DNA from 2 places in the Streptomyces sp. NPDC000880 genome. Region 2 is predicted to be linked to the other one. Evidence: predicted binding sites of a transcription regulator. Region 2 holds the regulator's gene; the other holds the start of a gene.
What was found. Region 2 encodes HspR, which represses chaperone genes until heat shock. Its sites were predicted from a motif close to TTGAGNNNNNNNNNCTCAA; they were not measured.

Region 1: a site for HspR is predicted at 5,256-5,274, ahead of lon (endopeptidase La). Genes of this name have one in related genera too.

The regions. Positions count from the first base shown of each region.
Region 1 is NZ_JBSFMS010000125.1:2,913-17,434, reverse strand. It holds gene ACWDO5_RS29285 (multifunctional oxoglutarate decarboxylase/oxoglutarate dehydrogenase thiamine pyrophosphate-binding subunit/dihydrolipoyllysine-residue succinyltransferase subunit) at 1-426, opposite strand, end outside; gene ACWDO5_RS29280 (HAMP domain-containing sensor histidine kinase) at 761-1,882, opposite strand; gene ACWDO5_RS29275 (response regulator transcription factor) at 1,879-2,616, opposite strand; gene ACWDO5_RS29270 (spermidine synthase) at 2,708-3,391, opposite strand; gene ACWDO5_RS29265 (hypothetical protein) at 3,515-4,099, opposite strand; gene ACWDO5_RS29260 (rhomboid-like protein) at 4,315-5,097, shown strand; gene lon (endopeptidase La) at 5,297-7,720, shown strand; gene ACWDO5_RS29250 (pentapeptide repeat-containing protein) at 8,229-9,062, shown strand; gene ACWDO5_RS29245 (lysozyme) at 9,098-9,925, opposite strand; gene ACWDO5_RS29240 (MarR family winged helix-turn-helix transcriptional regulator) at 10,101-10,646, shown strand; gene ACWDO5_RS29235 (hypothetical protein) at 10,727-11,515, opposite strand; gene ACWDO5_RS29230 (nitrate- and nitrite sensing domain-containing protein) at 11,824-14,522, shown strand, end outside.
Region 2 is NZ_JBSFMS010000021.1:61,313-75,834, forward strand. It holds gene ACWDO5_RS10135 (SpoIIE family protein phosphatase) at 311-2,884, opposite strand; gene ACWDO5_RS10140 (aminotransferase class I/II-fold pyridoxal phosphate-dependent enzyme) at 3,074-4,207, opposite strand; gene ACWDO5_RS10145 (hypothetical protein) at 4,618-4,896, shown strand; gene ACWDO5_RS10150 (hypothetical protein) at 4,902-5,261, shown strand; gene ACWDO5_RS10155 (YbjN domain-containing protein) at 5,268-5,804, opposite strand; gene clpB (ATP-dependent chaperone ClpB) at 6,272-8,857, opposite strand; gene ACWDO5_RS10165 (pyridoxamine 5'-phosphate oxidase family protein) at 8,979-9,383, shown strand; gene ACWDO5_RS10170 ((2Fe-2S)-binding protein) at 9,523-9,843, opposite strand; gene ACWDO5_RS10175 (helix-turn-helix transcriptional regulator) at 10,230-11,213, shown strand; gene ACWDO5_RS10180 (GAP family protein) at 11,629-12,264, shown strand; gene ACWDO5_RS10185 (heat shock protein transcriptional repressor HspR) at 12,352-12,804, opposite strand; gene dnaJ (molecular chaperone DnaJ) at 12,806-14,002, opposite strand; gene grpE (nucleotide exchange factor GrpE) at 14,033-14,522, opposite strand, start outside.

The DNA of each region.
Region 1 (14,522 bases), on a different contig from region 2:
GGCGCTCGCGGCGGGCTTCGCCGGTGCGGCGGGGGCCGCGGTGGCGGCCTGCTGCGCGGCCGGGGTGGCCGTTTCAGCGGAGCCGGTCTGCGTGTCCGCAGACGCTGCGGGAGCGCTTGGGGCGGCGGCAGCCGGGGCCGGGGCCGCGGCCGTGGCACCCGCAGCCCCCGCGGCTGCGGCGCCGGACTGCGCGGCCGGGGCTTCGCTCACCGGCTTCGCCCCCGCGGCGTTGGCATTCGCGCCGCCCGGCTTGTAGTCGGCGAAGAAGTCCCACCAGGCACGATCGACCGAACTGGGGTCCTGGAGGTACTGCTGGTAGATCTCGTCGACGAGCCACTCATTGGCGCCGAACGCGGCGGCAGGGTTCTTACCCTGCCCGCCTTGGTCGGCCGAGATACTCGAGTTACTGGGGGACTGAGACGACACGGCGGCAACCGCCCTCTTCCGCTTCACAAGGTGATGGACAGCGGAAATAAAGGCTACGCCTCCCTGGCCGACAGGTGCAGGCCGGGTGGGGCCATCGTCGCGCAAGTCACACCTGAAGGCGGGTTTCGGGGCAGGGAATGGCGGGAAATAAGCGCGATTCCGCTTCCCCGCAGGCAAGGTCGGGTGCGTCACACGGCGGCCGTAGCCCCGTCGGCTCGTACCTCTCGACGGCGTATAGGCCTTCTTCCGGCCACGCCCCTCACTGCGCACGCGCAGAACAGCACACGCGCAGAACAGCACACGCAGGACGCGCGCTGCCAGCTCGAACTCTACGTCAACCGCGCGCCGAAGGGATCCCCGGAAGGGTGACCTGGATCCGGCAGCCCCGGGACGATTCGGCCACCCCGATGCGCCCGCCGTGCAGATCGACCGCCCAGCGTGCGATCGCCAGCCCCAGGCCCGTGCCGCCGTCGCTGCCCTTGCCGTGCGGGGACAGCACGCTGCCCCGGTTGAAGCGCTCGAAGACCCGGTGGCGCTCCGGCTCCGGGATGCCCGGGCCCTCGTCGAGAACTTCCAGGTCGAGGGATTCCGGCTGCGGGCCGCGGCGGGCGCGTACCGTCACGCGGCCGTGCGGCGGCGAGTGCTTGACCGCGTTGTCGATCAGATTGGCGACCACCTGGTGCAGCCGCTCCGCGTCCGCGTGCGCGGTCAGCTCCGGCGGCGACACATCCAGGTGCAGATGCACGTCGGTACGGGTGTGGTTGCCGGAGCCGGAGGTCAGACCGCGCTGGGCCGCGGCCAGATTGGCCTCCTTCAGCACGCCGGAGAGGTACGGCCACACCTCGAAACGGCGGGCCTTGAGCGGTACGACGCCGTTGTCGAGCCGGGACAGGTCGAGCAGCGTCTCGACCAGACGGCCCAGGCGTTCCGTCTGCTTGAGCGCCGTACGCATCGTCTCCGGGTCGGCGGCGGAGACCCCGTCCACGACGTTCTCCAGCACGGCGCGCAACGCGGCGATCGGGGTGCGCAGCTCGTGCGAGACATTGGCGACCAGCTCCTTGCGGTGCTGGTCCACGGCCTCCAGGTCGTCGGCCATGCGGTTGATGGTGGAGGCGAGGTCGCCGAGTTCGTCACGGCGGTCGGCGCCGCGCACCCGGCGGGTGTAGTCGCCGTGCGATATGCCCTTGGCCACGGTGTTCATCTCGTCCAGCGGGGCGGTCAGGCCGTGCGCCACGAACTGGGTGATCAGCAAGGTGGCTATCACCGAGAAGACGGTGATGAAGCGGAGCTCGGTCCGGGTGCGCAGGGCGACCAGCAGCAGGCCCGTGGTGATGAAGACCGAGACGACGACGAGCGTCCCGAGCTTGGTCTTGATCGAGATCGCGATGGAGGCGGACGGCAGCCGGCTCCGTCGGCCGCCACGGCCGGGCAGCCGGTCCCAGGGCCGCCGTCTCATGGAGCCGGCGTCTCCAGTGCGTAACCGACGCCGTGGACGGTACGGATGCGCTCGGCGCCGATCTTCCGGCGCAGGGCCTTGATGTGGCTGTCGACGGTGCGGGTGCCGGACGCGTCGGCCCAGTCCCACACCTCCGCGAGCAGCTGCTCACGGGAGAGGACGGCGCGCGGGGTGTTCGCCAGGCAGACCAGCAGGTCGAACTCGGTCGGTGTGAGATGTACGTCCTCGCCGCGCACCCGGACCCGGCGCTGGGCGTGGTCGATCTCCAGCTCGCCGAGGCGCAGGATCCCGCTGCGGGGGGTGACCGCGGCGAGGGCCGCCCGCTCCACGCGGCGCAGCAGCACATGCACCCGGGCCGCGAGCTCGCGCATCGAGAACGGCTTGGTCATGTAGTCGTCGGCGCCCACGCCGAGACCCACGAGCATGTCGGTCTCGTCGTCGCGCGCTGTGAGCATCAGCACAGGGACCGGGCGCTGCGCCTGGACGCGGCGGCAGACCTCAAGGCCGTCGAAGCCCGGGAGCATCACATCGAGCACCATCAGATCGGGCTGCCAGGCCTCGGCGGCGTCGACGGCGGCCGGGCCGTCCAAGGCCGTCTGGACCAGAAAGCCTTCCGCCCGCAGGCGGGCGGCGATGGCATCGACGATCGTCGAGTCGTCCTCGACGACCAGCACCCGGCGCTGGGCGCCGGGTGTGGCTCCGACGCCGTTGTGCGTGGTGTGTGTCTGCTCCATCGCCCCGCCCCTGTACGCGTTCTCGCGAGCTGCATGCCGGTGTAGATCTCGTGTGTAGGTCAGCAGCGTAAAGGCAGTGAAGGCGTCCCGGCTACGCAGGGCGAACAGCGAGGTGGACCACGTCGGGTACGCCTCGGGCAACATGGATCTCTTCGGTGGTTACCCCGGTGAATCCGGCATTCCGCAACGCATCCTCAAAAGCCGCGGAGGGCTGCGCGGACCACACGGCGAGGATCCCGCCGGGCTGCAACCGGCTCTGGCAGGCGGCGAGTCCAGCCGCCGAGTAGAGGTTTTCGTTGTCGTCGGTGACGGTCCAGTCGGGTCCGTTGTCGATATCCAGACAGAGAGCGTCGTAGCGGTCCGTGGTCGTGCGCAGGTATGCGACGAGGTCCGTGTGAAGGATCACGCTGCGGGGGTCGGCGAACGCGTCGCCGGAGATCTGTCCGAGGGGGCCGGTGCGGTGCCAGTCGATGATCGCCTGCTCGCGCTCGACGACGGCGATATGCCGCCAGCGGGGATTGGCGGCGGCTCGGGCGAGGGAGAAGCCGACGCCGAGGCCGCCGATGAGGAGCGTGGGGTCGCTCTTTCCGGCGGCGGCGAGGGCTTCGTACGCGGCGTCGATGAGCAGCCGCTCGGAGCGGCCGTCGGAGGTGTCCATCAGGAAGCACCCATTGGCGATGATCTCGTGATGCTTGCCACGCTGCCGCAGCACGACCTCCCCGTGGGGCCCCTCTCGCCGGTCGAGGGTGACGGGGCCGTCGGCTTGGAGCGGCATGGCGGGTGACCTCCGGGCAAGGGCACTCCCCGCCGGACGCAGGGAGTGGTCGGACGCTTTGCGTGGCCATATTGGCGGGAGGGGGCGAGAGGGACAAACAGATTCGGGCCGCGGCGCTGTGGGTCAGGGTCCCTCGCGGCAGGGGCCGCGCCAGGCGTAGAGCGCCGACCCCGCGATGAACACCGCGGCCGCCGCCGCCCACGCCCCGAGCTGCGGGCCCGGTTGCATGGGCCAGGCCCACACAGCGGCCCGGCCGCCGTGGACGCCGGGCGCACCGAGGTAGATCGCGCTCAGATACGTGAACGCCGGCAGCCGGCTCAGCCGAGTGCCGATGAGCGCCGCCGAGGCCGAAGTGATCCCGACCGCGCCCAGGGTGTTGCGCACCATGGCCGGTGCGCCGAACTCCGCCACATGCCCGAGTACGGCCAGAGCGAGGACGGCTCCCGCGAGTGCGGTGAGTGCCAGCAGCTGGGACAGCCGCCGGGGCCACCAGGGGCGCACGGCCGTCCGGTCCAGCTCGTCGGCGTACTGGTGGAAGCTGGTGCCGATCACGGCGGAGGCGAGCAGCGGTGCGAGCGCCACCACCGGTACGCGCCGCTTCGGGTCGAGATACGCGTCCAGTCCGTATGCGGCCCATACGGCGAGAGCGGCTGTTGCGGCGAGTACGGCGAGGGCGACGGGGATGCCGCGGGACCGGGCGTGCAGCATGCGGCCGACGGGGTGCGCTGCCGGTTCACGGTCGGTTCACAGCCGGGCCACGGCCAAGCCACAGCGGGATCACAGCCCGCTCGCCATGATCTGACGTGCGCACGACGCTCGGGGTGGCGCCAAGGTTGCCTCGTGTGGCGCAGGTCATAGGCGGGGGTGATGGTGATCGCGTTGGGTGGGGGTCTGTTCGGGGCTTGACGAGAGGGGCCTGACGCGTGGAACGGCTGACGACGCGCGATCCGGTCACGGGCCAGGAGCTGCTGGGCGGCATCCCGACCCAGCGCACGGCGCCGACGCGGGTGGCGACGCCCGCCGTCCCGTCCGCGCCCGGGCCCGCCCCGTGCCCGCGGCTGCCTCTGTGGCGGCAAGCGCTCCAGCTGCTGCCCACGCCCACCGGGACACCGTTCACCTTCTGCTATGTCCTTGTCCTGATCGCCACCTCGCTCTTCATGCAGCACGGCGACCCCGACACCGTCTCCACGCTGCTCCGCGGCTCCAGCACCGATGTCGCCCATTTGGCGGACAGGCCGCTGCTCGTTCTCGGCGCCAGCGCGGTGTGGGTCGCGGGCGGCCTGCTGGGCCCGTACGCCATCGCCTTCCTCTTCACGCTCACCGCGCTGGAACGCCGCATCGGCGGCTGGCGCGCCGCCGGAGTCTTCCTGGCAGGCCATGTCGCGGCCACGCTGGCCACCGAGATCCCGGTCGGGGTCTGGGTGGTGACCGGACATCTGCCCGTCAGCTCCCTGCATCGCCTCGACTACGGCATCAGCTTCGGCGTGATGGCGAGCATCGGCGCCCTCGCCGGACTGTTCGGCCCGGTGCTGCGATCGACGCTGCTCGGCTTCGTCTCCCTGACGCTCGTGAAGGACCTGCTCGCCTTCGGGGACCCGCTCACCAACTGGGGTCATCTGCTTGCGCTGCTGTCCGGCCTCGCCTGCTGGCCCGCGGTGCGCCGCTGGGCGAGGTCGCGGAACGGTTTCGCGCTCCGCGACCGGTGAGCGTCGGACGTTGAGCGTCACTGGTCCGGGAGGACCTCTTGACCGCCGCGATTTGCGGGGTCAGTCGTCGGCGCCGCTTTGCGTCCCCCCTGACCAGGCACGACAGTCGATCGCTGATAGCGAACACCTCCCTGGGAACATCACCGCAGTGCTGTGCATTGAGTCCATACAACTCAACTTCACTGCCTAAGGGGAGATCATGGCTTCGACGTCCACACCGCTCACCCTGCCCGTGCTGCCGCTCGGCGACGAGGTCGTGCTGCCCGGAATGGTGGTGCCGCTCGACCTGTCCGACACCGACGTACGAGCCGCGGTGGAGGCCGCCCAGGCTGCCGCGCGTTCCAGCGGTGACAGCAAGCCGACGGTGCTGCTTGTTCCGCGCGTCGACGGGACCTACCCCGCGACCGGCGTGCTCGGAACCGTCGAGCAGGTGGGCCGGCTCTCCGACGGTGACCCCGGCGCGCTCATCCGAGGCCGCGGCCGGGTGAGGATCGGCGCGGGGACCACGGGCCCCGGCGCCGCGCTCTGGGTCGAGGGCTCGCGTGTCGAAGAGACCGTGCCCGACCCGCTGCCCGGCTCGGTCACCGAGCTGGTCACGGAGTACAAGGCGCTCGCCACCGACTGGCTGAAAAAGCGCGGCGCATGGCAGGTCGTGGACCGCGTCCAGCAGATCGACGACATCTCGCAGCTGGCCGACAACTCCGGTTACTCACCCTTCCTGACCACCGCCCAGAAGATCGAACTGCTGGAGACCGCCGACCCGGTGGCCCGCCTCAAGCTCGCCACCGAGCAGCTGCGTGAGCACCTCGCCGAGCAGGACGTCGCCGAGTCCATCGCCAAGGACGTTCAGGAGGGCGTCGACAAGCAGCAGCGCGAGTTCCTGCTGCGCCGCCAGCTCGAAGCCGTACGCAAGGAGCTGCGCCAGCTCAACGGCGGGGCCACCGACGCTGACGACGAGTCCGACGACTACCGGGCCCGCGTCGAGGCCGCCGACATCCCCGAGAAGGTGCGTGAGGCCGCGCTCAAGGAGGTCGAGAAGCTGGAGCGGTCGAGTGACCAGAGCCCCGAGGGCTCCTGGATCCGCACCTGGCTCGACACGGTCCTGGAGCTGCCGTGGAACGAACGAACTGATGACAGCGCGGCCGGGTACGACATCCAGGGCGCCAAGGCGATCCTGGACGCCGAGCACGCCGGCCTGCAGGACGTGAAGGAACGGATCACCGAATACCTGGCGGTGCGCAAGCGGCGCGCCGACCGCGGGCTCGGCGTCGTCGGCGGACGGCGCGGGGGCGCGGTCCTGGCGCTCGTCGGCCCGCCCGGCGTGGGCAAGACCTCCCTCGGCGAGTCCGTCGCGCATGCGATGGGACGGAAGTTCGTCCGGGTCGCGCTCGGCGGCGTACGGGACGAGGCGGAGATCCGCGGACACCGGCGTACGTACGTGGGTGCCCTCCCCGGCCGGATCGTGCGGGCGATCAAGGAAGCCGGTTCGATGAACCCGGTCGTCCTCCTCGACGAGATCGACAAGGTCGGCTCGGACTTCCGGGGTGACCCGGCGGCCGCGCTGCTCGAAGTCCTGGACCCGGCGCAGAACCACACCTTCCGGGACCATTACCTGGAGGTCGAACTCGACCTGTCCGACGTGGTGTTCCTCGCCACGGCGAACGTCCTGGAGGCCATCCCGGAGGCCCTGCTCGACCGGATGGAGCTGGTCAGGCTCGACGGCTACACCGAGGACGAGAAGGTCGTCATCGCCCGGGACCACCTGCTGCCGCGCCAGCTGGAGCGGGCGGGTCTCGAGCCCGGCGAGGTCGTCCTGGAGGACTCGGCGCTGCGCAAGCTCGCGGGTGAGTACACCCGGGAGGCGGGCGTCCGTAACCTGGAGCGGTCGGTGGCCCGGCTGCTGCGCAAGGTGGCGGCCCAGCACGAACTGGGTGAGCAGGAGCTGCCTTTCACGATCGGCGCCGAGCAGCTGCGCGGCCTGGTCGGACGGCCGCACCACGTGCCCGAGTCCGCGCAGGACCCGGCCGAGCGCCGGACGGCCGTGCCCGGCGTGGCCACCGGCCTCGCGGTCACCGGCGCGGGCGGCGACGTGCTCTACGTCGAGGCGTCGCTGGCCGACCCGGAGACGGGCGCGGCGGGGCTGACCCTCACCGGTCAGCTCGGCGACGTGATGAAGGAGTCCGCGCAGATTGCGCTCTCCTTCCTCCGCTCGCACGGGGCCGAACTGGAGCTTCCGGTCGGCGACCTGAAGGACCGGGGCGCACACATCCACTTCCCGGCGGGCGCGGTGCCGAAGGACGGGCCGAGCGCGGGCATCACGATGACGACGGCGCTCGCGTCGCTGCTGAGCGGCCGTCAGGTCCGTACGGACGTCGCCATGACCGGCGAGGTCTCGCTGACCGGCCGTGTCCTGCCCATCGGCGGTCTGAAGCAGAAGCTGCTGGCAGCGCACCGGGCGGGCATCACGACCGTCGTGATCCCCAAGCGGAACGAGGCGGACCTGGACGACGTCCCGGCCGAGATCCTCGACAAGCTGGAGGTGCACCCGGTGACGGATGTCCGCCAGGTGCTGGGGATCGCGCTCTCCCCGGCGGAGGTTCCGGTGGCTGCCGCGGCGGCCTGACCGGGGGGCGCTGTGGGCCCGGCGGTGTTCAGACACCGCCGGGCCTTCGCGTTGTCCGGCCGTGGCTTCCGCGTACAACGCGCGGGCGCGGTCGTCGAAGAGGGCGGCCGCCGACTCGCTGTCCGTGTCGCCGCCGCTCAGTACGCCGATGAGCCTGCCCTGAAGCTGGGCGTCCCGGTAGTCGGCGAGCCACGGCCCGCCGCGGTCAGCACGGCCATGGCGGGCCACATCGGCCCCCTGATCGTGCCGCCGGTTCCGCTCGCACGGCTGTGCCACTTCATCCGGACATCCTGCCCGCTCGTGGCTCTCAGTCCAGCCAGCCCCGCAACGTCGCCTGCGCCCCCGCCTGGAAGCCTGTCTCCGCGCCCAGCGACTCCAGCCAGACGGCTGATCCTCCGGCGGGTCGTGTGCACGTGGACGCCCAGGCGACGGGCGATCGACGGACCCCGGCGCCCGTGCTCCGGGGGTTCGGGGGTCCACGGGTTGTTCCCCGGGAGGACACAGCACAATGGTCGGTGTGAACGACCAACGCGACGACCGGGCCCTGCGGGCGGACTGCGGGAGCTGCTTCGGACTGTGCTGCGTGGCACTGCCCTTCTCCGCATCCGCGGACTTCGCGATCAGCAAGGACGCCGGAAAGCCCTGCTCCAACCTGCAAACGGACTTCCGCTGCGGCATCCACACGCGGCTGCGGCAGAGCGGCTTTCCCGGCTGCACGGTCTACGACTGCTTCGGTGCGGGACAGAAGGTCTCCCAGATCACTTTCGGCGGCACGGACTGGCGACAGGCTCCGGAAACCGCATCGCAGATGTTCGCGGTGTTCCCCGTCGTACGACAGCTTCATGAGCTGCTCCGGTATCTGACCGAAGCGCTCACCCTGCGCCCGGCCCGCGCGCTGCACGGCGAGCTGCGGCGGCTGCTGGAGGAGACCGAGCGCCTCACCGGGCTCGGCCCCGGTGCCCTCGAGAAGCTGGACGTGGCTACGCACCGGCAGGACGTCAACGTGCTCCTGCTCCGTACGAGCGAACTCGTCCGGGCCGAAGCGGGCAGCAAGAAGAAGGACCGGAAGAAGGACCGCAGGGGAGCCGACCTCGTCGGCGCGCGGCTGGGGGGCGCGGACTTCAGGGGCGCCGATCTGCGCGGCGCGTATCTCATCGCCGCCGATCTGACCGGCGCCGATCTGCGTCTCGCCGACCTCATCGGGGCCGACCTCAGGGACGCGGACCTCGCGGGCGCGGATCTGACCGGCAGTATCTTCCTCACCCAGCCGCAGGTGAACGCGGCCAAGGGCGACGCGTCCACCAGGCTGCCCTCCGGGCTGACCCGCCCCGCGCACTGGTAGTGACCAGCAGGCGGGGGACGGGCTGCGTGCGACGCTCAGCCGTTGGCGAGCGCCACGACGCGGTCCAGCGCGCCGTTGAACTTGTTGTGGTCGCCGACGATCGGTCCTGACGAGGTGTACTGCCACATCGTCTGGTATGCCCAGCCGGCAGGCAGGGTGCCGGGCGTGGTGTTGTACCGGGCGATCCACAGCGGGTTGGCCGCGCCGAAGCCGCTGTAGTTGCCGGTGCACTGGGTCCACCAGCTGGTGGCGGTGTAGATAACCGCGTCCCGCCCGGTGCGCGCCTTGTAGCGGTTCAGGAAGTCGCGGATCCAGGTGACCATGCCGGACTGGGTCTTGCCGAAGCAGGCGGCGCCGTACGGATTCCACTCGATGTCCAGCGCGCCCGGCAGGGTCTTGCCGTCCCGGGACCAGCCGCCGCCGTTGTTCACGAAGTAGTCGGCCTGCGCCGCGCCGGTCGTGGTGTCGGGGGTGGCGAAGTGGTAGGCGCCGCGGATCATCCCGATGTTGTACGAGCCGTTGTACTGCTGCCCGAAGTACGGGTTCTTGTAGTAGGTGCCCTCAGTGGCCTTGACGTAGGCCCACTTCACGCCGCTGCTCCACAGGCTGGACCAATTGACGTTGCCCTGGTGGCTGGAGACGTCCACGCCTTCCGTCTCGGCGGCGCGGGTGCCGGGCGGTAGGCCTCCCTGTCCGTCGTGGGCGATGACGCCCATGCCCAGGTGCGCCGAGCCGCGCGGGGGAGCGTCAGCGGCGCCGGCGGTGGAGGGGAGGGTGAGGAGGAGGGAGAGAACTGCGAGGAGAGCGCCGACCGCTGTCGCGAGGCGGGAGCGGACGGTCGATCCGGATCTGAGCACGGGCATAGCGTGCCTCCGAAGACCTCGGTGGGGGTGAACTGACGATGTGTCGACATGTCGTGGCGGACTCTATGGTGTGGACATGCCAGCCATGACGCTACGCACGTAGAACCCCGTTGTGGAAGGGGGGCAGGGTGCTGCCGTTGGTCTACGCCTGCGAAATACTGGCCGAGCTGCGGCAATGGGCTGCCGCCGAAAGAAACTTTCAGGATCAGGAAAGCGCGCGAGGGGTGCTGACGTGCACGAAAGCGGTACAGGGAGTGAGGCAGACCCCCGGAGCGGGAGTGGTTTGGACCACGAATTCCTCGCTCTGGAACGGGAGTTGTCGGTCTTTCTGCGCCGGGCCCGGGCGTCCTCGGGCGAGATGGCCCGCGAGGTCCACCCCGATCTTGAGCCCGCCGCGTACGGACTTCTCGTGCGTCTTGAGGAAGCCGGGCAGCAGCGCGCCACCGATCTCGCCGGCTACTTCGGCGTCGGCAAGGCGACCATGAGCCGCCAGCTACGCGCCCTGGAGGGGCTCGGCCTGGTGGCCCGCGAACCCGACCCGGCCGACGGCCGTGCTTCACTCGTCCGGCTCACCGACGAGGGGCGCTCGCGCTTCCGCCGGGTGCGGGGCGCGCGGCGCGACCGCTATATGAGCAAGCTGGCGGGCTGGGACCGCGGCGAGGTCGCGGAGCTGGCCCGGCTGCTGCACCAGCTGAACCAGCGAGCCGAGAGCGAGGGGTGACCGGACCCGTCCGGTGGCCGGGCTCGTCCTCGAACTCCCCCCGGGCTTCGTCCGGGGGGACCCGCCCAGGCTCGAAAGGGTCAGAGCTCCGCGAAGACCGCCGCCGCGTCGTCGTGCAGCTTCCAGCGGATCACGCTCCCACGCTCCTGAGCCGAGATCTCCAGCGCCCTGACCCGGTCGATCAGCCCCTGCGGCCCCTCCTTGCGCAGCAACCCCAGGCACTCGGCCCAGTTGCCCTCCGCGAACATCTCCACCCAGCGGGCCGCCCCGTCGGTCAGCGCGGCCACGGCCCGCACCTCGCCGCGGGGCGAGCTGCCCGTCACCGCGCGGACCGCCACCCCCGGATCGGCCGCCGCGGTGAAGAACCCGCCCTCCGTATTGCGCAGCGCGTCCGCCGAGGCATGTGTACGCAGGGACTCGCGGGGCAGTCGGTCGATACGGTCGTCCAGCACCGCCCGCACCTCACCGTCCGGCGACTCGAGCAGCAGCGTCGAGTCGGAGAGCACCAGATACTCCACGGGCTCGGCCGGGCCGCCCCAGCGCGCCACGACCACCGTGGCCTGCGGCGTACGCACGTGAGAAAGGTCACAGGTGTCGCGGTGGGCGTCCGCGGTGCGCCGGATTGCCTCCGAAAGGGCCTCTGTCAGTGTCATATCCCGTCGCGAACCGGACAGTTCGATCAGCGCGCCGCCGAGCCTGGCGGTGAACCACGGCACCCCGTGCACGCATCCGTCGTCGCCCGCGGGTGGCGTCACACCGTCCAGAACCACGAGCGTTCCGCCCTGGCCGGAGCCCGGCAGGGTCACGGAAGCCCAGTCCTCGTTGGGGCGGTCGGGCGTGCCGGGGGTGGTCGCGAGTTCGATGCGCATAATCCCCAGTCTGCATGACACCTTCACGAAGCCCGCATGACCAGGTAATTGGCCCGTATCAGCAGGTCAGAGCGGGTTCCGGGGCTGCACTGAGCGGACCGTCCCGGCTGCGGGTGCGCATCCTGCCAAAGCCCGGCCGGAAGATCCAGCCGGTGCCCCGCGTGTCGCCGCATCGGCCGCGGACGCGACTTGTTCGCCAACTCCCGAGTGTTGTTCACTCGTTTCCGTACCAGGGGGTAGGCCATCGTGTGTGACCGGTTGTCATCTCTGGTCATGGGCGGACGAGTCAAGCAAGATTGCGAGCACCGGTGCAGAAAAAGTGGCCTCGGGGCAACGGCGGCAGGCCCATTGAAACTCCCGACGGCTCCCCGGCCACCCGCGCCGTACGGGTACGCAGCCGTCTGGTGGCAGGAGTCGCCGCCGTCAGCCTCGTCGTGATCGCGGCGGGCGCCCCCGGCGTCCTTGCCACCTCCGCCGAACTGACCGAGTCGCAGCAGTTGGTCACCCTCTCCGCGCTGAACCGCCAAGCCGTCACCCTGGCCCACTCCCTCGCCGACGAGCGCGACGAGGTCACCGCGTACATCGCGGCGGGTCGTGACGACCAGAAGGGTGACAAGGCCGACCGGCGGGTGATCTCCGCCAGCCGCAGCACCCGCGTAGACCGTCAGATCGACGAGATCCGCGGCGCCATCCCCGGCGACCATGTCGAACTGCGCCGCGACCTGTCCTCCGTGCCCTCCGTCCGCCGTACCGCCCTCACCGGCAAGGGCGCGGCGATGGAGGCCTACCGGGCGTACTCCGCGGTCATCGCGAGCCTGCACGCCCTCGCCGACGCGCTCGCCGACAAGACCCCAGCGCGCGCCGCCGCGGGCACCCGCGCACCCGCCGAACTCGGCCTCGCCGTCGAGCAGGCGTCCGCCACCCGCGGGCTGCTGCTGGCCGCGCTCTCCGTGCCGCGCACGGAGAGCAGCCCGAGCTTCGACCCGATCACCGGACTGCCCGTCCAGGACGGGGGCGGGGACAACGGCGAGAGCGACCGTATGCGCAATGCGCTGAGCGCCGCCGCCCAGCAGTCCCGGGTGCGTGAACTCGCCGCGCTCGCCGACTTCGACCAGGACGCCGGCAAGGACGCCCGCGACTCGCTGGCCGCCACCGTCACCGGACCCGAGGTCAAGGCCGCCGAGAGCTACCTCGCCCGGCTGACCGACCAGCCCGAGCTCTCCTCGTCCGACCTCAAGTCCAACCGCGAGAAGCTCGAATCCTCGCTTACCGCCCGGATCGAGCAGATGCGGGGCGTCGAGTCCTCCCTCGCCGCCGGCCGGATCGAGCGCTTCGAGGAGCTGCGCGACGACGACGTCACCGCGCTGGAGATCCGGATCGCGCTGCTCGGCGGCCTGCTGATCGTCGCCATCGGCGTGTCCGCGGCCGTCGCCCGTACGCTCACCCGGCCGCTCGCCGTCCTGCGGATCGGAGCGGCCCGGCTCGCGGCCGCCCCCGAGGCCGAGGAGCCGGTTCGCTTCACTGGCCGCAACGACGAGTTCGCGCAGGTCGTACGGTCCCTGAACACCCTGCACGACAAGCTGCGGGACCTCGGCGTACGGGCCGAGCGGCTGGACAGCGACCGCGGCGAGCTGGCCGGCGCCCGTGACGCGATGGCCGCCGAACTGGCCGCCGGCCGCGCCGAACTCCAGGCCCACACCCAGGAGCTGACCGCCGAGCTCGAACGGTTGCGGAACTCTGTCCAGCACACCTTCGTCAACCTCTCGCTGCGCACCCTCGGCCTCGTCGAGCGGCAGCTCGGCGTGATCGAGAAGCTGGAGGAGCGCGAGCAGGACCCCGAGCGGCTCGCCACCCTCTTCAAGCTCGACCACATGGCCACCGTCATGCGCCGCCACAGCGAGAACCTGCTGGTCCTCGCGGGCGCCGAGCACGGCCAGGGGCACGCGAGCCCGGTCCCGCTCATCGACGTACTGCGCGCGGCCGTCAGCGAGATCGAAAGGTACGAACGGGTCATCATCCAGGCCCTGCCGCCGCACGCACAGGTCGCCGGATTCGCCGCGGACGACCTCAGCCATCTCATCGCCGAGCTCCTGGAGAACGCGACCTCCTTCTCGCCGCCGGACGCCCAGGTCGAGCTGTCGGGCTGGCTGCTGGAGAGCGGCGAGGTGATGCTCTCCGTGCAGGACACCGGCATAGGGATGACCACCGCGCGGATGGCCGAGCTGAACGCGCGACTCGAGGCCCCGGACGCGTACGGGAACCAGGCCGGCCGGGACGGCGAGGGCCTCGGGCTGCGGGTGGCCGCGCTGCTGGCCGCACGCCACGGCGTACGGGTGCAGCTGCGCGCGCAGAAGCAGGGCGGGATCGCCGCGGTCGTGGTTCTCACGCGGGGGCTGCTGCCGACCGGACCGCCGGCCGCCGAGACGCACACCGTGCGGGTGGCGGGCACCGGCGGGACGCCGACGCAGCATCTGCCCGGGTCGGTGGCGGAGGCCAACTCCAATGCGCTGCTGGCTAGTTCACGCCGCGTTGACCCCCTCGTGGTGGCCGCCGAGCAGGCGATCCGCGCGGCGGAGCCGGACGCGCACGAGCGGACGGCCGACGGGGACCCGGAGAGCACCGGGGTCGACGAGACGACGTTCGCGATGCGCCTGCCGGAGTCGGCCGCCGACGAGCCAGTGGCCGAAGCGCCGGTGGCCGAGGTGGAGCCCGAGCCGGCCGCCGAGCCCGAACCGGTCGATGTGGCGCGGCCCGCCTGGGAGCGCGTCACCGACAAGGGCCTGCCCAAGCGCACCCCCAAGGTCGTCCAGCCCGCTACCGCGCCCAGCGAGCGCTCCGGCAGCGTCGACGCCGACGCCCTGCGCCGCCGCCTCGGCGGCTTCCACCAGGGCGCGAAGGACGGCCGCCGCGACGCCGAGGCTGAGATCGCGGAGATCACGGACCAGACGGAAACGGAAGCAGGCACCGAAGCAGCAGAAGCGGGGGACACAGTCGAGGAGGCACGCAG
Region 2 (14,522 bases):
GCACGAGGAGCCCCCGCCGTCGCCGCCGGCCCACCAGCTGCCGCCGCCGCCACCAACAGCCCCGCGCCGACGGCCCTTGCGGCTCCTCGAGCCGAGCGCCACCGCGATGATCACGACAAGCACGAACCCGACGATCAGAATCCCGAAGACTGACACTGCCCCCACCGTCCTTCCGTTCCCCCGAATCTTGCGTGTGAGGGGGATGCCCCCGGCCCCGTGAGCACAAAGCAGAATTGAGCAACTCCAGAGCTTCGGCACAGGAGGGCGACCATGACTGAACGCGATCCGGGACATCGACCACCGCGTCGAACTACCCCGTGCCGTCCGCGCTTCCGTCGGATCGGGGCAGCGACAGCTCCGCCCAGATGACCTTCCCCTTGGGGGTGTATCGGGTGCCCCAGCGTTCGGCCATCTGCGCGACGAGGAACAGGCCGCGGCCCCCTTCATCCATGGTGGCCGCATACCGCAGATGGGGCGAGGTGCTGCTGCCGTCGGCCACCTCGCAGGTCAGGGTGCGGTCGCGCAGCAGTCGCATCGTGATCGGTGCGGAGCCGTAGCGGATAGCGTTGGTGATCAGCTCGCTGAGCACCAGCTCCATGGCGAACGCGTGCTCGGACAGACCCCAATCGTCCAGCTTCCCGGCCACGGCGGCGCGCATCCCTGCCACGGCGGCGGGATCGAACGGCACGTCCCAGTCGGCGACGTGGTCGGGCGGGATCGCCCGTGTGCGGGCGATGAGCAGCGCCACGTCGTCCTTCGGCCGACTGGGCAGGAGCTCGTCGAGCACCACCTGACAGCTCTCTTCCGGCAGCCGGTCGGGATGGGACGCCAGGGCATGACGCAGCAGCTCGATTCCCACGTCGATGTCCCGGGTGCGGTCCTCGATGAGCCCGTCGGTGTAAAGCACGAGCTGCGTGCCCTCCGCCAGTTCCAGTTCGGCGGTCTCGAATGGCATACCGCCCAGGCCCAGGGGCGGCCCGGCCGGCAGATCGGGGAACGACACACTGCCGTCAAGGTGGACCAGCGCGGGCACGGGATGCCCGGCCCGCGCCATGGCGCAGTGGCGGGAGACGGGATCGTAGATCGCATAGAGGCAGGTGGCGCCCATGACCCCCGAGCCGGCGGCCGCCCCACCCTCCTCATGGTCGATGCGCCCGACCAGGTCGTCGAGGTGGTTGAGGATTTCGTCGGGCGGCAGGTCGAGCGTGGAGAAGTTGTGCACCGCCGTGCGCAGCCGTCCCATCGTGGCGGCCGCGTGCAGGCCGTGGCCGACGACATCCCCGACGACCAGCGCCACGCGACTGCCCGGAAGTGGGATCACATCGAACCAGTCTCCGCTCGCGCCGGACAGCGCGGGCAGGTAGCGGTGGGCGACATCGAGGGCGCTCTGCTCGGGCAGGGCCCGCGGCAGCAGGCTGCGTTGCAGAGCCATGGCCATGGTGTGCTCACGGGTGTAGCGGCGGGCGTTGTCGATGCTGACCGCCGCCCGGGCGACCAGTTCTCCGGCCAGGGACTGGTCGTCCTCCTCGAACGGCTGCGGCTTCTCCAAGCGCCAGAAGTTGGCCACACCCAGGATGACGCCCCGCGCCTGGAGGGGCACGGTGATGAGCGAATGGATGCCGTAGTCAACGATCATCCGTGTCCGCTCCGGGTCCTGGGCATGCCAGCCGGGCGCGGCGGACAGGTCGGGCACCAGCTCCGATCGGCCGCTGCCGAAACCGCGTGCCTGCGGTGTGGAGGGGAGGAAATCGATCAGGCGGTCGAGTTCGTAGAGGGGATGGTCGTCCCGGATGCCGTGGACGGCAGTGCGGCGCATGTCCGCGCCCGTACCGGCCGGCTCCTCCCCTCGCAGGACCGGGTCGGCCAAGTCGACGGTGACGAAGTCGGCGAATCGGGGGACCGCGACCTTCGCCAGTTCCTCGGCCGTATGCACCACGTCGAGGGTGGTACCGATGCCCAGCCCGGCGTCGTACAGCAGTTTCAGCCGCTCGCGCGCCATCTCCGCCTTGCCGGACAGCGTCCGCAGCTCGGTGGAGTCACGCAAGGTCGCGACCGTCCCCTTGGGGCCGCCGTGAGGATCCGTGGGCCGCTGGTTCACCGCCAGCAACCGGTCCCCGGCCAGGTGCACCTCGTCCGTGGCCACGCGGCCCGAGGTCAGCAGCTCCACCGTGGGGGGATCAAGGCTGGGCAGTTGCGAGATGTGCCGCCCTTCGGCGTCGGGCGGCAAATCCAGCAGCCGCCTGGCCTCGTCATTCGCCAGCAGCAGCTGACCGTCGTTGCCGACAATGAGCACACCCTCGCGGACTGCGTGCAGCACGGCGTCGTGATGCTCGTACATGCGGGTCATCTCGGCCGGGCCCAGACTGTGGGTCTGCCGCCGCAGCCGCCTGGTCACCAGGGCAGTCCCGGCCGTGGCCAGGACGAGCGCGGCCGCTCCGGCGCCGAAGATGATCGGCAGCTGTCGGTCCACCACGCTGGTCACGTTCTTGACTTTCAAGCCGGCGGACACCAAGGCCACGACTTTGCCCTTGCGCTCGTAGACGGGGACGACCGCCTGTACCTCGTGGCCGAGCGGGCCATGGACGCTCTCCGTGTACACGCGGCCGGCCAGAGAGGGCTCGATGGTGCCGACGAATCTCTTACCGATGCGGTCCGGCTGGGGATGGGTGTAGCGGATCCCCTTCGTGTCCATAACCACGATGAAGTCGACGCCGGCCGCCTTCCGTGCCGCCTCGGTGAGAGGCTGGAGCACCTTGGCGGGATCAGGGGACCTCAGCGCGGCCAGAAGGCCCGGAGAGTGCGCGAACGTCTCCGCGACGGCAACGGAACGGTGCTCCGCCTGTGTGCTGCTGTCGTGCCGGGACTGCAGCACAAGCGCCAGCATGGCGGCTGCCACGAGCAGCACCACCACAGCCACCTGCAGGGCGAAGACCTGCCCGGCGACGCTCCGGGGATGCTTGTCGGTCAGTGACCGAGCCGGTGCGCTCCGGAATCGGTCGGAGCGTTTGACCACATTGACCTTTCTAACACCGCAAGGTGCCCTGCGGCCAAGCACGGCTCAGAGCGGCACCGATCAGCGCGCGGCAATCAACTGGTCAACCGCCTTGCGGATCGAGTCCTCCCGCTTGCAGAACGAGAAGCGGACCAGCCACGCCGGAGCATTCACGCTGAGGTAGAACGCCGACGTCGGGATGGCCACCACGCCGGCGCGCTCCGGCAGGTCCCGGCAGAACTGGACCCCGTCCGAGTAGCCCCACGGCCGCACATCCGCCTGCACGAAGTAGCCGGCATCCGCACGGAAAGGCCGCAGGCCGGCTTCCGTCAGGCCGTCGCTCAGCAGGTCCCTGTTCCTGCGCAGAGTGTCCCGCAGACCAGCCGCCCACTCCTCCACCGAGCCGAGCGCCCGCGCCAGCGCTTCTTGATACGGAGTACCCGAGGCGTACGTCAGGAACTGCTTGGCCGCGCCCACCGCAGCGACAAGCGGCGCGGGCCCACACACCCAACCGACCTTCCAGCCGGTCGCGTTGAAGGTCTTGCCCGCCGAGGAGATGACCACCGTCCGTTCCCGCATCTCCGGCAGAGCGGCGATGGAGAGATGGCGGGCACCGTCGTTGTAGACGAGGTGTTCGTAGACCTCATCCGTGATCACCGTCAGCGAGTGCTCACGGCACACGTCCGCGATGGCTTCCAACTCTTCGGCCTTGAAGACCATGCCCGTCGGGTTGTGGGGAGTGTTCAGGAGCAGCACCCGAGTACGCGGGGAAACGGCCGCCCGCAATGCGTCTGCGTCGAGAGCGAACGCGGCGCCGTCGAGGACCAGGGGGACAGCGACCAACCGGGCCCCGGCAAGCCGGGCATCCGCCGCGTACGCGTCGTAGCAGGGGTCGAAGGCGATGACCTCGTCACCGGGATCACAGAGCGCCAGGAGGGCCGCAGCGAGTGCTTCCGTCGCGCCCGTGGTGATCAGCACCTCGCCCTGCGGCTGGTAGTCGAGGCCGTACCGGCGCAGCTGATGAGCGGCGACAGCCTCGCGAAGCGCCGGGAATCCATGAGCAGGCGGGTACTGGTTGCTGCCCGCGAGCACCGCGTCCGCTACGTCCTTGAGCAGCACGGGCGGACTGGCCAGCTCCGGCACCCCTTGACCGAGGTTCACGGCCCCGGTGCTCCGCGCCAGCTCCGTCATCTCCGTGAAGATCGACGTGCCCATGCCCCGCACCCGAGCCGCAGGGCTCCAGCCTGCCGAGCCCACTACGCCGCGCGCGTCAGCCGTCCCCGCCGTGTTCATGCGATCCCGCTTTCCCGAGTCCACCAACCAGGAGATTCGGCCCTCACGATAGGCATCACGGGGAACACCGGCCTACTGGTGAGGACGTTCAAGCCTTCACCGGAGCCTGTGACCAGCGATCTTAGATGTGTATGAGCAGGCATTGACCTGGGTGAGGGCCTCGCCGGAACTGGTGGGGGCCGTCCGCCCGGCGAACTCTCCAGCGGCTGAAGCGCCCGCTGTCACGGGCGACACGCGTCCCTTCAGCCGACCGGGTAGGAACCGGCCCCGTCCGGCTGGTCAGCGCTCGCGTGCGAGGCCTTGGCCGCTCATGGTCGGGTTGTCCGACCCCTGTGCGCGCCCGGAGGTGCCCCCTGTCCGCCGAGACTTTCGACAGCGCACCGGCACAGGGCTCCCGGCCCGTCCCCCGCTGGCGCACCGCTCTGCTGCGAGCCGCCCCCGCACTGGGGCTGTTCGCGGCGGCGCGGCTGACCGGGCTGCTGGTGATGGCCGGCTGGGCCTGGCACATCGGGCGTTCGCCGCGGGCGATCGTGGCCCGCGCCTGGGACTCCGACTGGTACATGCTGATCCCGGGTGGACCTCGCGGTTCGATTTCGGGATCGGGGCGCTGAAGGTGGTGCGGGACATCGTGCTGCGCCCGACGCTGCTCTCGCTGCTGATGGCGATGCTGATTGTCGTGGCAGCGGTGCTGCTGTTCGCGCTGCTGGCGCTGGACCGGCCGCCGACGGGGCTGCTCGTGTACACGGCGGTGCTGGTGCTGATCACGGTCGGCGGGTCCGGCTTCTTCGAGTCCAAGCCGCGGTTTCTGCTGCCGGCGTTCCCGCTGCTGCTGCCGCTGGCATGCGCGCTGACAAAAAGCCCGGCCGAGGACGGCGGTCGTGGTGACCGTCGTCCTGGCCGGGCTTTCGTTCGCCTACGGGGCGTATCTGCTGACGCTTTCCCCGATCGCACTGTAGGGCGCGGCGGGGGCCGCTAGGGCGGGTCAGGCGTCGTCGGCGGGCTTCTCGTCCGCGTCCGCCGGCTCCAGACCGAGCTGCTCGACGAGCCACTTGTCGAACTCGATCGCAGCGCGGACCCAGCTGACGGTCGACGACACGAAGTGCTCCAGGCTGACGCCCATGCCGATCAGCATCTGCGCCTCGCCGATGAGGCGGACGGTGGTGGGGCCGTCCTCCTCTTCGTGGATGTGCGTGTAGACCTTCGGCCACAGGGTGCGGCGGTTCCAGTCGTCGATCGTGTCGAGGAGCTTGGACTTGTCCTCGACGGCGTGCGGCCGGTCGTAGAACGTCCGCACCGAGAAGATCTGCTGGTCGTCCTCGCCTCGGAACATGAAGTACGTGCGGAATTCCTCCCACGGCGCCGCGAGGTCGCCTTCGTCGTCGACGACGTACTTCAGCTCCATCTGGTCGAGGAGCTGCTTGACCAGGTCCTGGTCGGGAACGACGGGGCCCGCCGGTCCTGCGGCCTGAGGCTGGGGCTGGCCCCCGAAATTCGGAATCGAGGACGGATCGATGGTCACCGTGGATTTCCCTTCGTACGGTTCCTGCCATCCTCTCCCATGTCGGGCGGGTGCTGGCAACCCTTACGGGGGGCGCGGCGGGAAGGGGGGACGCGGGGCGAGCCCCGCACCCCCGCGCGGCAGCTACGCGCCGCGGGGCCAGGCCCGCCCACGGTGCCGGGCCACCCGCACCGTCGGCGGCGGGAAAAAGGGTGCGGGCCTCGCCCCCACCAGGGCAGTTGGCCGACCACCGGCCTCCCCGCCGCTCTGCGGCGGGGAGGCCGGTACGGGACACAGCCCCGCACCCGGGCGCGGCAGCTTCGCGCGGCAAGGCCAGGCCCGCCCACGGCGGCGGCCCAGCCACGGGCAGGTCGCCCCGCGGCGAGGCAGAGGGCGCGGGCCCCCCGCACCCGCACCCAGGCGCGGGCAGCTTCGCGCCGCGAGCCTGGGCCACCAACCGCTCCGCGGCGCCGCGCCCCGCGGGCCGGTTACTGCGCCGGGCCCACCAGCAGGCCGTCCTCGAAGCGGTCCACGCGGACCGTGTCGCCGTCCGTGACCTCGCCCGCCAGGATTTCCTTGGCCAGGCGGTCGCCGATCGCCGTCTGGACCAGGCGGCGCAACGGGCGGGCGCCGTACGCCGGGTCGTTGCCCTCGTCCGCGAGCCATTCCAGGGCCGCCGGGGTGACGTCCAGCGTGAGGCGGCGTTCGGCGAGGCGCTTGGCGAGGCGGTCGATCTGCAGCTTCGCGATGTGGGTCAACTCGTCCTTGGACAGGGCCGAGAAGACCACCATGTCGTCCAGCCGGTTCAGGAACTCCGGCTTGAACGAGGCCCGTACGACCTCGAGGACCTGCTGCTTCTTCTCCTCTTCGCTGGTCAGCGGCTCGACCAGATACTGGCTGCCGAGGTTCGACGTCAGGATCAGGATGGTGTTGCGGAAGTCCACCGTCCGGCCCTGGCCGTCCGTCAGACGCCCGTCGTCGAGGACCTGGAGCAGGATGTCGAAGACCTCGGGGTGCGCCTTCTCCACCTCGTCGAGGAGGACGACGGAGTACGGGCGGCGGCGCACCGCCTCGGTCAGCTGGCCGCCCTCCTCGTAGCCGACGTAGCCCGGAGGCGCGCCGACCAGGCGGGCCACCGAGTGCTTCTCGCCGTACTCCGACATGTCGATGCGGACCATCGCCCGCTCGTCGTCGAAGAGGAAGTCCGCCAGCGCCTTCGCCAGCTCCGTCTTGCCGACGCCCGTCGGGCCGAGGAAGAGGAAGGAGCCGGTGGGCCGGTCGGGGTCCGCGATCCCGGCGCGGGTGCGGCGTACGGCGTCGGACACCGACTGGACCGCCTCCGTCTGGCCGATCAGCCGCCTGCCCAGCTCGGATTCCATCCGCAGGAGCTTCTTGGTCTCCCCTTCCAGGAGGCGTCCGGCCGGGATGCCCGTCCAGGACCCGACCACATCCGCGATGTCGTCCGGGCCGACCTCCTCCTTGACCATGGTGTCCTTGGCCGCTTCCTGCTCGGCCACCGTGGCCTCCGCCAACTCCCGCTCCAGGCCCGGGATCTCCCCGTACAGCAGCTTGGACGCGGTGTCGAAGTCGCCGTCGCGCTGCGCGCGTTCCGCCTGGCCGCGCAGTTCGTCGAGCTTCTCCTTCAGCTCACCGACCCGGTTGAGGCCCTGCTTCTCCTTCTCCCAACGCGCGGTGAGGCCACGCAGCTCCTCCTCCTTGTCGGCGAGGTCGCGGCGGAGCTTCTCCAGGCGCTGCTTGGAGCCCTCGTCGGTCTCGTTCTTGAGCGCCAGCTCCTCCATCCGCAGCCGGTCCACGGCCCGCTGCAGCTCGTCGATCTCGACGGGCGAGGAGTCGATCTCCATCCGCAGCCGGGACGCGGCCTCGTCGACGAGGTCGATCGCCTTGTCGGGCAGAAAGCGCGACGTGATGTACCGGTCCGAGAGCGTCGCGGCCGCGACCAGCGCACTGTCCGCGATCTGCACCTTGTGGTGGGCCTCGTACCGGCCCTTCAGCCCGCGCAGGATCGCGATCGTGTCCTCGACCGTCGGCTCGGCAACCAGCACCTGCTGGAAGCGCCGCTCCAGCGCCGCGTCCTTCTCGATCCGCTCGCGGTACTCGTCGAGCGTCGTCGCGCCCACCATCCGCAGCTCACCGCGCGCCAGCATCGGCTTGAGCATGTTGCCCGCGTCCATCGCGGAGTCCCCGCCGGCGCCCGCGCCCACGACTGTGTGCAGCTCGTCGATGAAGGTGATGATCTGTCCGTCGCTCTCCTTGATCTCGGAGAGGACGGTCTTCAGCCGCTCCTCGAACTCACCGCGGTACTTCGCGCCCGCCACCATCGCGCCCAGGTCGAGCGCCACCAGCCGCTTGTTCCTCAGCGACTCGGGCACGTCGCCCTTGACGATGCGCTGCGCCAGCCCTTCGACTACCGCGGTCTTGCCGACGCCCGGCTCACCGATCAGCACCGGGTTGTTCTTCGTACGACGCGACAGCACCTGGACGACCCGACGGATCTCCTGGTCCCGGCCGATGACCGGGTCGAGCTTGCCCTCGCGGGCCGCCGCGGTGAAGTCCGTACCGAACTTCTCCAGTGCCTTGTACTGCCCCTCAGGATCGGGTGTGGTCACCCGGCGCCCTCCCCTTGCCTTCTCGAACGCGTCCAGCAGCTTCTTCGCCGTGGCCCCCTGCTGGGCCAGCGCTTCCCCGGTCTGCCCGCCCTTCGCGGCGATGCCGATGAGGAGATGCTCGGTGGACAGATACTCGTCCCCGAGCTCCTTGGCCCGTTGCGCGGCGTCGGCGATGACGGCGAGCAACTCCCGGTTGGGCTGCGGCGGCGCGACGGTGGACCCCGTCACGCTGGGCTGCGCGGTCAGCACCCGCTCGGTCCCGGAGCGCACGGCGGCCTGGTCCGCATCGACGGCGGCCAGGAGGTCGATGATGTTCTCGTTGTCCGCGCCCGCGAGCAGCGCGAGCAGCAGATGCGCGGGGGTCAGATCGGGATGCCCCTCGGACACGGCCCGGGTGGTGGCGGCGTTGATTGCATCCCGGCTCTTGTTGGTCAGCTCGGCGTCCACGTGCGGTCTCTCCTCCTTGCGGGGTGGGGCTCTTCCCTCAACGCTGACTCATTCAACGTGCACAAAGTTGAGTCTATTCCACTCAACCCAGTGAGACAGCCGCCGCCTGTAGGTTCCGGGCATGGCCATCGACCCGCGCAACCCCGACGCGTCCTATCTCAACTTCTGGCGTGAGTACCACATGTGCACACTGACGACCCCGCGCCAGGACGGAACCCCGCACGTCGTCGCGGTCGGTGTCACCTACGACCCGGAGGGCGGACTCGCCCGCGTCATCACCAACAAGCACAGCCACAAGGTCGACAACATCCTGGCAGCCGGCGCCGACGGGGCGCCGGTCGCGGTCTGCCAGGTCGACAGGGGACGCTGGGCGACCCTGGAGGGCCGCGCGAGGGTCCGTACGGAGCCGGAGCTCATCGCGGAGGCGGTGGAGCGCTACGCGGAACGCTACGGACGCACCCCTGCCCCGAACCCGGACCGGGTGCTGGTCGAGATCGCCCTCACACGGGCGATGGGCCGGGCCTAGCCCGGGGAAGCCGGGAAGCCGGGAAAGAGCCCGGGAAAAGATCCGGGAAAAGCACAGCGGCGCCATCGTGTTTCAGGTCCACGATGGCGCCGCTGTGTGGGGGAAGCGCCCGAGCGATTTACAACGACGGGGGAACCGCTCAGGCACTGCGGGGGGTGGCGGTGGTGGTATCGGGCTCGGCCAACTGGTGGTCCCGCTGGTCGAGATTGACGAAAATCATGCCGTACCGGATGGCACAGCGGACGGGCTGTGGAGCTCCACGGGGCCGGCGAAGACACCGGTACGCGCGGACGTCCTCGTCCTCCTCGCGTGCCACGACAATCGGCTCTCCGAAGAGGGTGACCATCAACGAGTCGCCACGGTGGGGGATTGCCGTGACGAGGTCGATGAAATGCCACCCCGATCTGTAAGCCGTAGCCATCTCACGCCGGAAGACCCGGTCGTCCGGTGGAACGGTCATGCGTCCGTGCGGGCCGGAGCGACACCCCAGGAGGGCTCACCGTTCGCGCCCGTAACGGCTGCCGGACCGACACCCCATGAAGGCTCTCCGGGCGTATTGGCCACAGCGTCCGCGGGAGCGATACCCCACGAAGGTTCGCCAGGGGCTGCCGTCACCGCGCCGACGGGAGAGCTACCCCAGGAGGGCTCACCGGAGGCCGCCGCACCGAGCGCGGCCGCCGCTATGGCAAGAGCACAAAGAGCACGAAGCGTCCTAGACATGGGTGATCTCCACCTCTTTTGATCATTCCTCCTCCCCCGCGCATTAGACGATGTCTCACTCCGAACGCTTGCACCAGCGACGGCAGGCATCATGTTCCTGTAATGCAGGAGCCTGAGGGGGTGCATATGCCAGCTAATGAGGGCGAATCCGGACACCCTCACGCAGACGGTGAGCTGTGCGAGGCGGGGAAGGGGCTTTACATCACCGCTCTGCGTACCGGGCGAATAGCCCGGTCAGAAGCGGAACCCACACCCTGTCTCTTCGATCTGGCCCTGCTGCACCCGGATCCCGACGACGCGCAGTGGCTCCGCCCGGTCCCGCCGACCACTGCGCTGACACAGCTGATACACCCCATCGAGCGGGAGATCCAAGAGCGCCGACGACGAACTGTCGCTCTGACCGATGCTCTTGAGCCATTCATGGCGTTCACCGCTCAGAACTCCACCGTCCCACAAGGCATAACCGTCCTCGAAGGCCTCAACCGCATCAACACAACCCTTGACCAAGTCACCGCAGACTGCACCGAGGAGCTTCTCACTGTCCAGCCCGGCAGCGGGCGACAGCCGCACATCCTGGAAAAGGCGCTGCGCCGCGTGGAGCCGCTGATCGACCGCGGCGTACGGATGCGCACGCTCTACCAGCACACGGCCCGCCACCACCAGGCCACGCTGTCCTACATGGAACAGGTCGGCCCGTCCGGCGTGGAGGTGCGCACGCTGGAGGAGATCATCGACCGGCTGATCATCATCGACCGGAAAGTGGCCTTCATCCCGGCGAGCAGCGACCGCCTGTCCGCCCTCGAGCTGCGGCACAAGGGCATCGTCGAGTACCTCGTCGGCGTCTTCGAGCAGTTCTGGCTGCACGGCATCCCGTGGGAGGAACAGATCTCCTACGGGCCCCAGTTGGACGGCATCACCGGCGTCCAGCGCTCGATCGCCAAGCTCCTGATCGAGGGGCATGTCGACGAGGCCATCGCCCGGCGCCTCGGCATGAACGTCCGTACCTGCCGTGCGCACATCGCCAAGCTGGGCTCCGCGCTGGGCAGTGGCAGCCGGACCCAACTCGGCTATCTCATCGCGCAGTCGGGGATTCTGGAACACGAGGACTGACCCGTGATGGCCCCGGCGTCCGCCGACACGCCGGGGCGTGTATCGGCTCCTGAAGCGCCAACGTTGCATGTGCGCAGCCCCGGTACGACCGCGGCACGCAGAAGGTCGTCCTGATCTCGCGGTCCCGCGACGAGCCGTAAGCCGTCTGAGAACTGCCGCCCCAGCGGCCGCCCGCCCTCCGGCAGTCACAGCATCACGCCCGTGCCTCACCGGCCTCCCGGGCAGGACACCCGTTTCATTCCATACCAAAATTGATCATCTCACGCATACTGGGCACCCTTGAAGGGCTTGAAGGAGTACGCAGCGTCCGGTGCGCGGGCGCCCGACGACACCCGGGCAGGAGGAGTGCGATGGACGGCCACCGACAGGAGCGGCGTGGACGAACCGGCCAAGCTCTCGGAGCTCGAGGCCACCGGTGGACCTGAGGATTCTTCCGCTCGCCATCACGATGATGGTGGGGCCCCAGATCCTGTCGGCGATCATCTTTGTGACGAGTCCGCGAGCGGTCCGGGCGTCCCTGGCGTTCCTTCTGGGTATCGCGGCCGGGACCACGGCCGGGGTGGCTGTCATGCGGGGCATCGCAGCGCTCCTGGGCCACGCCGTCGACACGGGCAGTACGTCCGACAAGGGCTCGGTCGGCCACATCATCGAGTACGTACTGGTCGGCCTGCTGGTGTTCATCGCGGTGAAGAACTGGGTGGGGCGCAGAACGGCCGAGCCGCCGAAGTGGTTGAAGTCCTTGATGACGGCCGGCCCGGGGAAGGCGTTCGCCGTCGGCCTGCTGCTGATTCTGCTGATGCCCTCCGACCTCGTGGTCATGCTGACCGTGGGGGTTCATCTGCAGCAGCACGACGCCGGCCTGGGCGAGGCGCTGCCCTTCATCGGGCTTACGGTCCTCATCGCGGCGCTGCCGCTGCTGGGCCGCATCCTGTTCGGCAGGAAGGCCGAGCGCACCATGCCGAAGGTGCGCGAGTGGATGAACACCCGCAGCTGGCTCATCAGCATCATCGCCTGCGGGATCTTCATCGCCCTCATCCTCTCCGGAGGCTGACCGGTCCTCGGCAGGCTGCGGGCCACAGACGCCGAAGGGGCCGGAGGGCGACTCGCTCTCCGGCCCCTTCGGCGGTACAGCTCTGTCCTACTCAGCCCGCTTGGGCCGCCAGACCACCAGCGCGCTCGCCTGCTGCACATCCTGGTACGGCACGAGATCGCGCCGGTACGAGGCGTGCACCTGGGCTTCGCGCTGCTGCATCGCCGCCGCCGCGCCCTCGATGGCCGTCGACAGCTCGGCGACCCGCTGCTGGAGCGCCGCGACCTGGTTCTCCAGTTCGATGATGCGCTTGATTCCGGCCAGATTGATGCCCTCGTCCTGCGACAACTGCTGGACGGTGCGCAGCAGTTCGATGTCGCGGGCGGAGTAGCGCCGGCCCCGGCCCGCGGTGCGGTCCGGGGAGACCAGGCCGAGCCGGTCGTACTGCCGAAGAGTCTGCGGATGCAGGCCCGAGAGCTGGGCCGCCACCGAGATGACGTACACCGGCGACTCTTCGGTCAGTTCGTAGGGATTGCGGCTGCGCCCCGATCGGCCATCCATCTCATGCTCCCTTCGCGGCCTGGAACAGCTCGGCCCGCGGGTCCTCGTCCGCGGTGGCTTCGCGGTAGGCCTCCAGCGCTTCCTTCGCCTTGTCGCTGAGTTCCTTGGGCACGGCGACCTCGACGGTGACCAGCAGGTCCCCGCGGGTGCCGTCCTTGCGGAGTGCGCCCTTGCCGCGGGCCCGCATCGTACGGCCGTTGGGTGTCCCGGCGGGCAGCTTCAGCGTGACCGGCGGACCGCCCAGGGTCGGCACCTTCACCTCGCCGCCGAGCGCCGCCTCCGTGTAGGTGACGGGCACGGTGACCGTGAGGTTGTCGCCCTTGCGGCCGAAGACCGGGTGCGGGTCGACGTGCACGACCACGTACAAGTCGCCCGCCGGGCCGCCCCGTTCGCCCGGGGCTCCCTTGCCGCGCAGCCGGATCCGCTGACTGTCGGAGACGCCCGCGGGGATCCTGACCTGCATGGTGCGCGAGGAGCGGGCGCGCCCGCTGCCCTTGCACACGTCGCAGGGGTCCTGCGCGATCAGTCCGCGGCCCTTGCAGTCCACGCACGGGTCGGTGAGCGAGAAGGAGCCGCTGCCGCCGCGCGAGACCTGGCCAGTGCCCAGACAGGTGGAGCACACCCTGGGCGTACCGTTTTTGTCGCCGGTGCCCGAGCATGCCTTGCACGCCGCCGAGCTGGACATCCGCAGTGGGACCGTGGCCCCGTCGACCGCCTCGGTGAAGCTGAGCGTCACCTCGGACTCGATGTCCTGGCCGCGGCGCGGCTGGGTACGCGTACCCGTGCCGGTGCCGGCGCCGCGGTTGAACAGTCCGCCGAACACATCGCCGAGACCGCCGCCGAAGCCTCCGGCGCCACCTTGACCTTGCGGGCCGCCCTGGGCGCCCCCGAAGAGGTCGCCCAGGTCGAAGTTGAAGGAGCCGCCGGGACCGCCGGACCCGGGTGCGCGGAAGCCACCGTTGCCGAAGAGGGCGCGTGCCTCGTCGTACTCCTTGCGCCGCTTGGGGTCACCGAGGATGTCATTGGCCTCGGAGATCTCCTTGAAGCGCTCCTCCGCCTTGACATCGCCCTTGTTGGCGTCCGGGTGGTACTCGCGGGCGAGCTTCCGGTACGCCTTCTTGATCTCGGCCTCGGTGGCGTCCTTCGGGACGCCGAGGACCTTGTAGTAGTCCTTCTCGACGAAGTCCTTCGTACTCATCGACGTCCCTCCTCTCGGACAATCATTGCGTCAGCCCTCGTCCGGGCCACCGCTCTCCTCGTCGTTCGCCGTCTCTTCCTTGCCGGCCGCCGGGGTCGCGCCAGGCTGGGGCTCGGCCACGGCCACCCGCGCGGGGCGGATGGTGCGCTCGCCGATGCGATACCCAGGCTGAAGGATCGCGACGCACGTGGTCTCGGTGACATCCGGTGCGTACGAGTGCATCAGGGCTTCGTGGATCGTCGGGTCGAAGGGCTCGCCCTCCTTGCCGAACTGCTGCAGGCCCATCTTGGCCGCCGCCGTCTCGAGAGACTCGGCGACCGACTTGAACCCGCCCACCAGCTCCCCGTGTTCACGGGCGCGGCCGATGTCGTCGAGCACGGGCAGGAGCTCGGTCAGCAGATTCGCCGTGGCGATCTCCTTGACCGTGATCCGGTCGCGCTCCACACGACGGCGGTAGTTCTGGTACTCGGCCTGGAGCCGCTGGAGGTCTGCCGTGCGCTCGCTGAGCGCCATGCGGACC